DNA from 3 places in the Pseudoalteromonas sp. SR41-4 genome. Region 1 is predicted to be linked to each of the others. Evidence: predicted binding sites of a transcription regulator. Region 1 holds the regulator's gene; each other region holds the start of a gene.
What was found. The regulator sigma-54, encoded in region 1, starts transcription at its own class of promoters, with help from an activator protein. The targets are predictions, from matches to a motif close to GTTGGCACGNNNNTNGNNT.

Region 1 (3,285 bases):
GGCTAAATCCAGTGGCAAAGAGTCCAAAGATAATGGGTGTAAGCGGCGGGTTTCAGAAAAGCGTTTGATCAGGGTTTGATCATCACTGTCTAAATAAAATAGCGTCGGATTTGCAAAACCAGGCAAGTATTCAAGAATGTCGTTAAATTCTTCCTGCTCTTTCGGTAAATTACGAACATCGATACTGACGGCTATTTTGTCGTAATTATCAGAGACACTGCGTACTAATGACGGTAATAAGTTAACTGGAATATTATCTACACAATAATAGCCAAGATCTTCTACTACACGTAAAGCAACAGATTTACCTGAGCCAGAACGCCCACTGATGATGATTAACTCCATGTAAATTCTCCTTCATTTAATACCAATTTTATTAAAAACATGCTCATTCTTGCTTGTTAAATAACCCACTAACTTTGTTTAAAATTATTTATATAGAACAACTATATCTCATAATTTCCACCTTGTTCTAGAGCTATTTTCCTGTTGCAATAATTACTCTCTAATTCAATACAATACAATTGGTATGACTACGATTGAGCTGCAATTACATGATACAAATCTTGGTCTGTTTTTGCGCTACGTAGTTGTTTACAAAAATCTTTGTTATTGAGTTTATCAGCAATTGTGGCTAACGTCTTCAAATGAAGTTGGCTGTCACCATCTGGTACGATGAGGGCTACAAATATATCAACTGGGCGATTATCAATCGCATCAAAATCAACCGGTGATTCACTCACTAAAATTATTGCTAGCGGGTTTTCAACACCACTCATACGGCCATGAGGGATAGCAATACCACGACCAATACCGGTACTACCTAGTTTTTCTCTCGATAGTAGTGCGTTGAGGATTTCTTGTTGTGATAGCTGAGGGAGTTGTTCATGAGCCAATTGGCTTATAAATTCAATGATCCGTTTTTTGCTATTAAAAAGGACCGCAGCTTTACTGCAGTCCTGACAAATAAGTGAGCTTAATTTCATAGTGTTAGTGTCGAGCGTGCTTCTCTTTGTGTTTAATTACTTGACGATCAAGTTTATCGATTAGTCCGTCAATAGCTGCATACATGTCTTGGTGCTCAGTCGAGGCAAATAATTCAGCGCCACTGACATGTAATGTGGCCTCTGCTTTTTGGCTTAGTTTTTCTACATCAAGAATAACATGGACATTATTGATATGATCAAAATGCCTTTCAAGCTTGGCAAACTTATTGTTTACATAGTCTCTTAATGAATCAGTAATTTCTACGTGACGACCAGTTAAATTTAGTTGCATAAGCATTTTCCTCTTGTGATTTTACGCCTTAAATCAAACTTTTACGTTGATTTGACGGTGGAATAGCCAGCGACTCGCGGTATTTTGCAATAGTCCGTCTAGCTACTTTGATACCTTGCTCTGCCAATATATCTGCAATCTTACTATCACTCAATGGTTTCGCTGAGTTTTCTGCACTGATCAATTTTCTGATCAATGCTCGAATAGCTGTCGAAGAGCATTCGCCGCCGTTCTCAGTGCTTACATGACTTGAGAAAAAATACTTTAACTCAAAAATACCACGGGGGGTATGCATGTACTTTTGTGTCGTTACGCGAGAGATTGTTGATTCGTGCATCTCAACCATTTCAGCAACGTCGTTTAGTACCATAGGTCGCATTGCTTCAGGGCCATGCTCAAAGAATCCCTGCTGTTGTTTTACAATGCAGTTAGTTACTTTGAGTAACGTCTCGTTACGACTTTCTAGGCTTTTAATAAACCATTTAGCTTCTTGCAAATGCGAACGTATAAATTGGCTGTCAGTGCTTGATTTTACTGAGCGTGACATTGCCGCATATTGGCTGTTCACTCTAATTTTTGGCATGCTGTCTGGATTAAGTTCAACCACCCAGCGACCTTTAATTTTTTTCACCGAAACATCAGGTATAACATACTCTGACTCTTCGCGTACTATAGTATCCGCAGGCTTTGGGTTAAGGCTGTGGATCAATGTCATTACTTCTTTCAGCTCATCTTCTTTAAGCTTAGTCTTTTTCATCAAAGTGCGATAGTCACGACTAGCTAATAAATCGATATGATCAGTTAAAATCATTTTAGTCTCGCTAATCCAAGGAGTTGCAGGATCAAATTGATTTAATTGAATACATAAACATTCTTGTAGGCTGCGCGCAGCAATACCAACAGGGTCAAATAACTGAATGCGTTTTAACACTGCTTGCACTTCGTCTAGTTCGATTTCTTCTTCGTTATTACCTTGATTTAAGCTCTCTGCGATGTCTTCGCAGCTCAAGGTTAAAATACCTGAATCGTCAACAGCTTCAACAATCGCAATGGCAATAGCTTCATCGGTTGGACTAAAAGGTGTGAGCTGTAATTGCCACATCAGATATTCGTGCAGGGTTTCAGTTGAAGCACCTTGATAAATTGACTCATCTTCAGGCATTGGGCCGGATGACGTATTTGGCGCAGCACTCATGTATTCGTCCCAGGTGACGTCCATAGCCATTTCGTCACTTAAAGTCTCTTTGCTTAATGCTTCGCTACTTTCTTGTTCATATTCGCTGGGCTTGTCGTCTGCTGATGCACTAACAGTTAAGTCATCGTTGTCTTGTTTTTGTTCGTTTTTACCAGCCGTGTCGTCTGAATATTCATGCTCTTCTAGCTCTAACAATGGATTGCTGTCGAGTGCTTCTTGAATTTCTTGCTGGAGATCCAATGTACTGAGTTGCAATAAGCGAATTGCTTGTTGCAGCTGTGGTGTCATTGTAAGTTGCTGGCCCATGCGCAGCTGGAGTGATTGCCTCATGTATCTCTAACAATCCTTTTATTGTTATCATCGTTAAGTCTAGCAGATACTTAGCCGAGCGTGGCTTTATAGCCTAAATTGCTCGCCCAGGTAAACATCGCGGACTGTTTGGTCGGCAAGTACATGCTCAGGGGTACCTGATGCAATTAACTCCCCATGAGAAACTATGTAGGCTTTTTCACAAACATCAAGGGTTTCTCGTACATTGTGGTCGGTAATAAGTACGCCAATACCACGGTTTTTAAGGTGTTCAATAATCTTCTTTATATCTAACACTGAAATAGGATCAACGCCAGCAAAAGGCTCATCAAGTAAGATAAATTTTGGATTTGCGGCTAAAGCGCGTGCAATTTCAACTCGACGACGTTCACCACCAGATAATGCCATACCTTGGCTGTCGCGAATATGTTGAATGCTAAACTCATCAAGTAAGCTGTCTAGTGCTTCTTCTCTGGCTTGTTTATTCAGCTCTTTACGAGTTT
Region 2 (3,285 bases), on a different contig from region 1:
ACCTGTGATAGCTAAATCTAATGAGTTTTGAGTGAACTTTAGTGAACCTTGGTGAAACTGTTGTGCCACCATAGTTGTCTGTACACCATCACCATTTTTTGTCTTGCCTGAACTAAATACTGAAGATGCGTATACATCAGCAAATTCAGCACGTGACTCTTTAAAGCCTACCGTATTTACGTTAGCAATATTATTTGCTGTTACATCTAAGTCTTTTTGTGCGGCAGCAATGCCAGTTAATGCAATATTGAAGCTCATAATTCACCTCTAATCTGTCAATGTTTAGCCTGTGGCTAACTAATAATTAAAATTTTTACGCGATTTCTGCAACGTCAGCTAGCCTAACCGCACCTTCTTTAGTGTTTATAATAATGCCGTTTGCACCATTAATATTAACACTCTCGATATTCTTAAAAGTAGCTATAGGTAAAGCCGTGTACTCACCATTTAACTGCCCTTCAGCTTTAATTTTATATTCACCTGGTGGTAAACGTTCTTTATTATCATTCATGCCGTCCCACTCGAAACGGACAGCGCCCGCTGATTGCGCACCTAAATCAATACTACGCACCAACTGACCAGATGAATCTTCAATTCGTAGAAATAAGTTTTCTACAGGCTCTTCTGCAACCACGGTTCCTTTAGCGCTACCAACATCGTTTAGGTCTAATGTATTAGACTCTAGTAATGCTTGTTTACCCACTAAAGTCGATGCTTGTAGTGCTGAGTTAGATGTCATCGATGCGGCTAATGACTGAAAATTACTATTAAGGTTTGAGATACCTTCAGCCATGGTGAAACTTGTCATCTGCGCGATCATTTGATCATTGTCAGCTGGTTTGCTGGGATCTTGAAACGACAGTTGCTGTGTTAACAATGAGAAGAAATCTTCTTGGGTTAACGCATCACTTTTCTTATCACTGCTAACCTGTTTATCTTGCCACTTAATCGAATCTAAATAAGTTGACGATGTGCTGCTGATATCGTTACTCATAATCTTTCCTCAATTACCGCTGCCCAAGCAACAGTGTTTTACTTAACATTTGCTTCGCTGCATCAGCAACTTGCACATTGGTTTGATAAGAGCGTGAGGCAGAAATCATATTAGCCATTTCTTCAACGACATTAACGTTAGGTTTGTAGATATAACCGTTTTCATCCGCACTAGGATGATTAGGGTTATATTCAATTTGTAATGGTTTATTACTCTCTACAATACCTAACACTTTAACGCCAACAGACGACCCCTGAACATTACCGCTTGATTCTGATGCTTTCATCAGTTCAGCTGCAAAAACAGGGTGGCGCGCCCGGTAAGTTTTGTCTTGGCTTGAGCTAATGCTATTAGCATTTGAAATATTACTCGCGGTTGTGTTCAAACGCACATTTTGCGCACTCATACCACTACCTGAAATATCAAAAACGTTATATAAACTCATGCTTAGGCTCCTTGACTACCGAGGGCTTTTTTAAGGCCTTTAATTTTACTACTCATAAATTGCAGGCTTGCCTGATACTCTAATGAGTTCTTTGTATACAAGTTTCGTTCCACTTGTATATCAACCGAGTTGCCATCACCTGTATCTGCTTGATTTGGCGAGCGAAACATTTCACTATTACCAACATAACGACTGCCACCGGCAATGTGGTTTGGGTTAGTTGTTACCATGTTATTGCCGCCTTGTTGGTGGCTTTTTGCCGCTTTCAATGCTGAGGCAAAGTCGATGTCTTTCGCTTTATAGCCCGGCGTATCAGCATTAGCGATATTGGTTGCTAATAACTCAGCACGTTGCGAACGGATCAACATTGCATGAGGATGAACCCCAAATGCTTTATCAAAACTGATAGCCATAACCATCTCCAAAAAATTGACTTAAGATGATTAATGCAAAAGTTGAGCCAATTAGGTTGATGTTTTATGGTTCGTTTAATCATTTGATTTAAAAAGAAAAACGATGTGGAGCCACATCGTTTTATAGTATTCAAGATTCGGTTTTACCACCGATGAGATTTGAGTAACTTGTGTTTTAGCGCGTTAAATACGCTGGTAAGCTATTTCTTTTGATAAATAATACCTGGATTACAGCGTACCATGTCAAATTCGTCACTTAACCCTGACATAGACTCTGATGCGCCTAAAAATAAATACCCTTTAGGATTTAGTGCTTGAGCAAACTGAGCAATAATTTTAGCTTTAACCTCTGGTGCGAAATAAATCAGCACGTTGCGGCAAAAAATAATATCAAACTTGCCCATTAGCGCGTATGAATCTAATAAGTTAAGATGTCTAAAACTCACTAATTTTTTTATTGAGTCGTTTACTTGCGCCATGCCGTTGCCACTATCTTTAAAGAACTTTTTCCTGCGCTCTACCGACAGCCCTCTAGCTAGAGCAAGGGAGTCATATTCTGCATGCTTACACATATCTAACATAGTATTAGAAATATCAGTGCCGATTATCTGCGCGCCCATTTTTAATACACCCGGCTGTTTAGCTTGAAACTCAGCAACCGACATAGCAATAGAATATGGCTCTTGTCCCGATGAACTTGCCGCAGACCAAATTTTCAACGGACGACGTAACTCTTTATGTTCCGGAAATAACTTACTTTGCAATAGTTCAAACGGGTATTGATCCCGAAACCATAAAGTTTCATTGGTCGTCATAGCATCAACGACTGCGGCACGTAACTGCCGCTCATGCGGACTCAGTGTTTTACTAACCAATTGTGACAATGATTCAACATTAAAACGAACCATTAGCGGAGCAAGCCTGCTTTTGACTAAATAAAGCTTATTATCTCCCAGAACAATGCCACATTGTTGCTCTAAAAAAGAGCGAAACTGATCGTACTCGCTTTGCTGTAAATGCTTATTTTCCAAAGTAACACCGCCTTTTCAAATTAGTCACAATGAACCCATTTTTTCACTGCTGTAGCTAACTCATCCGGATTGAACTTAGCTATAAAGTCATCAGCACCCACTTTTTCAATCATCGCTTGATTGAATACACCACTGAGCGATGTATGTAAAATAACATGTAAGGGGGCTAACTTTGGATCTGCTTTTATTTCAGCGGTTAGGGTATAACCATCCATTTCTGGCATTTCAACATCAGAAATCAACAATCCTACTCGCTCGGTAATATCATGCTTACAATCAAGTGCAGCAATCTCACGAAGGCGTATTAATGCTTCTTTACCATTTTTAGCCAGCTCTGTTTGCACGCCTAACGGCTCTAATGCACGTTTGACTTGATTACGAGCAACGGCAGAGTCATCGGCA
Region 3 (3,285 bases), on a different contig from region 1:
TGGTCGCACTTAATAATAGTGAACTTCAGGTCAGTTTACCTGAGCCTGATATCGAGATAATGGGCAATAAAACTGCGCTTGCCAGTGCCATTCAAAACCTTATTCACAATAGTATTCAAGTCATTGGCAGTAATGCACTCGTTCAATTAAGTGCGCAGCGGGATGCGAGTGACCCCGAGCTAGTGTGTATTACTGTAAGTGATAATGGCCCTGGGGTCGATTTAAGCTTACTTGATAAATTATTTGAACCATTTTTTACTACCCGAAGCCAAGGCACAGGTTTAGGCTTAGCGGTGGTTAGTTCAGTCGCAAATGCACACCAAGGACGAGTTGAAGTAACGAACAATGCTCAAGGCGGAGCCTGCTTTAGTTTACTGTTACCTATTTGTACAAAGTCAACATCGGCGGAGGCAATATGAACAACACGATTTTAGTGGTTGAAGATGATGCAGGGCTTCGTGAAGCCTTGATTGATACGCTTGAAATGTCTGGAATAGATTGCGTTGCGGCTGACAGTGCCGAGCAAGCTATGGTGCTACTTAAAAAAGACAGCTTTTCGCTGGTCGTGAGCGATGTGCAAATGGGCGCGATGAGTGGTCTTGATTTACTGCGCAGCATAAATCTTAATTACCCTGATCTACCGGTTTTAATGATGACAGCGTATGCGACTATTGATGATGCTGTTGAGGCTATGCGGTTAGGGGCAATTGACTATATGGCCAAACCGTTTGCGCCCGAAGTGCTACTTAATATGGTAAGCCGCTATCTACCTGAGCCGGAAAAAGAAACTGACGGGCCGATTGTCGCTGATCCGAGTAGTATTCAGCTATTAGAACTTGCAAGTCGGGTTGCTAAATCGGATGCTAGTGTGATGGTGCTTGGTCCTAGTGGCTCAGGTAAAGAAGTACTCGCACGGTTTATCCATGATAAATCAGATCGTGCAGAGCAGCCATTCGTCGCAATAAACTGTGCTGCGATCCCTGAAAATATGCTCGAAGCTACATTATTTGGCTACGAGAAAGGCGCGTTTACTGGTGCGATTCAAGCTTGTCCGGGTAAATTTGAGCAAGCACAAGGTGGCACAATTTTACTTGATGAAATCACTGAGATGGATTTAGGCCTACAAGCTAAGTTATTACGTGTATTACAAGAACGCGAAGTTGAACGTTTAGGTGGTCGCAAAACTATTAAGCTGGATGTGCGTATTTTGGCTACCAGTAACCGTGATTTAAAAGAGGCTGTGGCTAAGCACCAGTTTAGAGAAGATTTATATTATCGATTAAATGTATTTCCGTTGATGTGGCGTCCACTTTGTCAACGTCCAGGCGATATTGTCGTGTTGGCAAAGCATTTAATTGAACGTCATCTCAATAAAAGCAAAGAGCCTATCGCTGTACTTAGCGAACCGGCAGAGAAAAAATTATTAGCTCATACTTGGCCAGGTAATGTGCGTGAACTGGATAATGTGATCCAGCGTGCGCTGATATTACGCCACGGTGATATGATTGACGAAAGTGCTATTTTTATTGAAAATTTAACCCAGACTCCTCTAACTGCGGCTTTATCAGCAAGTTTAGTGCCGGCTAATTCAGCACCAGAAAGCACTACTTCGGCGGTTACAAGTTCACCAACTAATGATGCTTATTATGATCTGCAAGCGCCAGCAATAAAAGCCACAGCACAACGCAATCAGCTGCGTGAAGAATTACCAAGCTTGGATTCGGGAAGTTACAAAGATGAACTTAAAGATAAAGAGCATAGAATTATTTTAGAAACCCTAAATCGTTGTCAAGGCAAGCGTAAAGATGTAGCTGAAACATTAGGGATCAGCCCACGAACATTACGTTATAAATTGGCTCAAATGCGTGATTTGGGGATCACCTTACCTGCTTAAGCCTCTATAATTTTTGTTTTCCTTCACTATTTAATTTACGCTCAGCCTTGCTGGGCGTAAACTTGTCAAAACTCTGACAACTAAAATAAATCTTAAGATGATGATATTTATGGTTTTATTAGTTGGCATGCTTTGTGCTTTATTAAGTTATTAGTAAACTGCATCGTCAGAGACAATTATGAAAATTCAAAACAGCGCATTATTTCAAGAAATGCAATCTATGGCTCTCGAAGCTGGTCGTAGTAATCAAGTAAACAAATTACCGACGCAGGCGCAGCCTACTTCGAGCGCCCAATTTGGCGATTTGTTAAGTGATGCACTCAATACAGTGAATGGCCTTCAAGCTGATGCGAAACAAAAAGTCGTAGCGGTTGAAATGGGCGATCGAAATGTGTCATTAGCGGATGCAATGATCGCATCACAAAAATCGTCAGTTGCCTTTGAAGCTACGGTGCAAGTTCGTAACAAACTTGTAGAAGCCTATAAAGAAATCATGAACATGCCTGTTTAACTAGGTAGTGGAGAATTATTGTGGCGCAATCTAATCAATCAACAGATCTTGCTTTGGCCGGCGGCGGTATCGACCAAACTGATAATGACGATCAACAAGAACAAAAGTCAGGCTATTTAAGTGCATTAAACGGCGTTGATGTATTGCGTCAGGTTACTCTAATTATTGCATTAGCGATTTGTTTAGCGATTGCTATTTTTGTGATTATTTGGGCACGTCAACCAGATATGCGTCCACTTGGAAAAATGCCAACGGAAGAGCTAATTCAAACGCTCGACTTTTTAGATGCACAAAAAATTGACTATCAACTTGATGGCAATGTGGTTTCTGTTCCTGAAAATGAATATCAAAATATTAAATTGTTAATGACCCGCGAAGGTATTGAGCAAGCGCCGAACTCGGGTACTGATATTATCATGCAAGATATGGGTTTTGGTGTTAGTCAGCGTTTAGAGCGTGAACGTTTAAAGCATGGTCGTGAACAACAACTAGCGCGTACGATTGAGGAACTACAAAATGTCACGCGTGCTAAAGTATTATTGGCAATACCGAAAGAAAATGTTTTTGCTCGTCGTGAGAAAAAACCATCCGCAACAGTGGTATTAACTTTAAAACGTGGTCGTATGCTCGGTAGTGAAGAAGTGGACGCCATTGTTGATATTATTGGTTCAGCAGTGCAAGGTTTAGAGCCGTCACGAGTAACTGTAACAGACCAAAATGGCCGATTACTTAATTCAGGATCGCAAAGTGCGTTAGCTGCTCGCTCACGCAAAGAATACGATATTGAACGTAAACGTGAACAAGAATATCTAGATAAAATAGATGGTATCTTAATGCCAGTTATTGGTATGGGTAACTACACTGCACAAGTCGATTTAAG

Region 2: the regulator sigma-54 is predicted to act here: its motif matches at 1,886-1,904, upstream of flgB (flagellar basal body rod protein FlgB).
Region 3: the regulator sigma-54 is predicted to act here: its motif matches at 2,016-2,034, upstream of fliE (flagellar hook-basal body complex protein FliE).

The regions. Positions count from the first base shown of each region.
Region 1 is NZ_JACJEI010000039.1:14,534-17,818, reverse strand. Features, by position in the region: gene rapZ (RNase adapter RapZ) at 1-345, opposite strand, end outside; gene ptsN (PTS IIA-like nitrogen regulatory protein PtsN) at 534-986, opposite strand; gene hpf (ribosome hibernation promoting factor) at 991-1,278, opposite strand; gene H5180_RS20995 (RNA polymerase factor sigma-54) at 1,307-2,803, opposite strand; gene lptB (LPS export ABC transporter ATP-binding protein) at 2,870-3,285, opposite strand, start outside.
Region 2 is NZ_JACJEI010000049.1:11,757-15,041, reverse strand. Features, by position in the region: gene flgE (flagellar hook protein FlgE) at 1-258, opposite strand, end outside; gene H5180_RS22410 (flagellar hook assembly protein FlgD) at 314-994, opposite strand; gene flgC (flagellar basal body rod protein FlgC) at 1,008-1,439, opposite strand; gene flgB (flagellar basal body rod protein FlgB) at 1,442-1,852, opposite strand; gene H5180_RS22395 (protein-glutamate O-methyltransferase CheR) at 2,053-2,883, opposite strand; gene H5180_RS22390 (chemotaxis protein) at 2,904-3,285, opposite strand, start outside.
Region 3 is NZ_JACJEI010000013.1:47,175-50,459, forward strand. Features, by position in the region: gene H5180_RS11985 (PAS domain-containing sensor histidine kinase) at 1-419, shown strand, start outside; gene H5180_RS11990 (sigma-54 dependent transcriptional regulator) at 416-1,894, shown strand; gene fliE (flagellar hook-basal body complex protein FliE) at 2,073-2,405, shown strand; gene fliF (flagellar basal-body MS-ring/collar protein FliF) at 2,426-3,285, shown strand, end outside.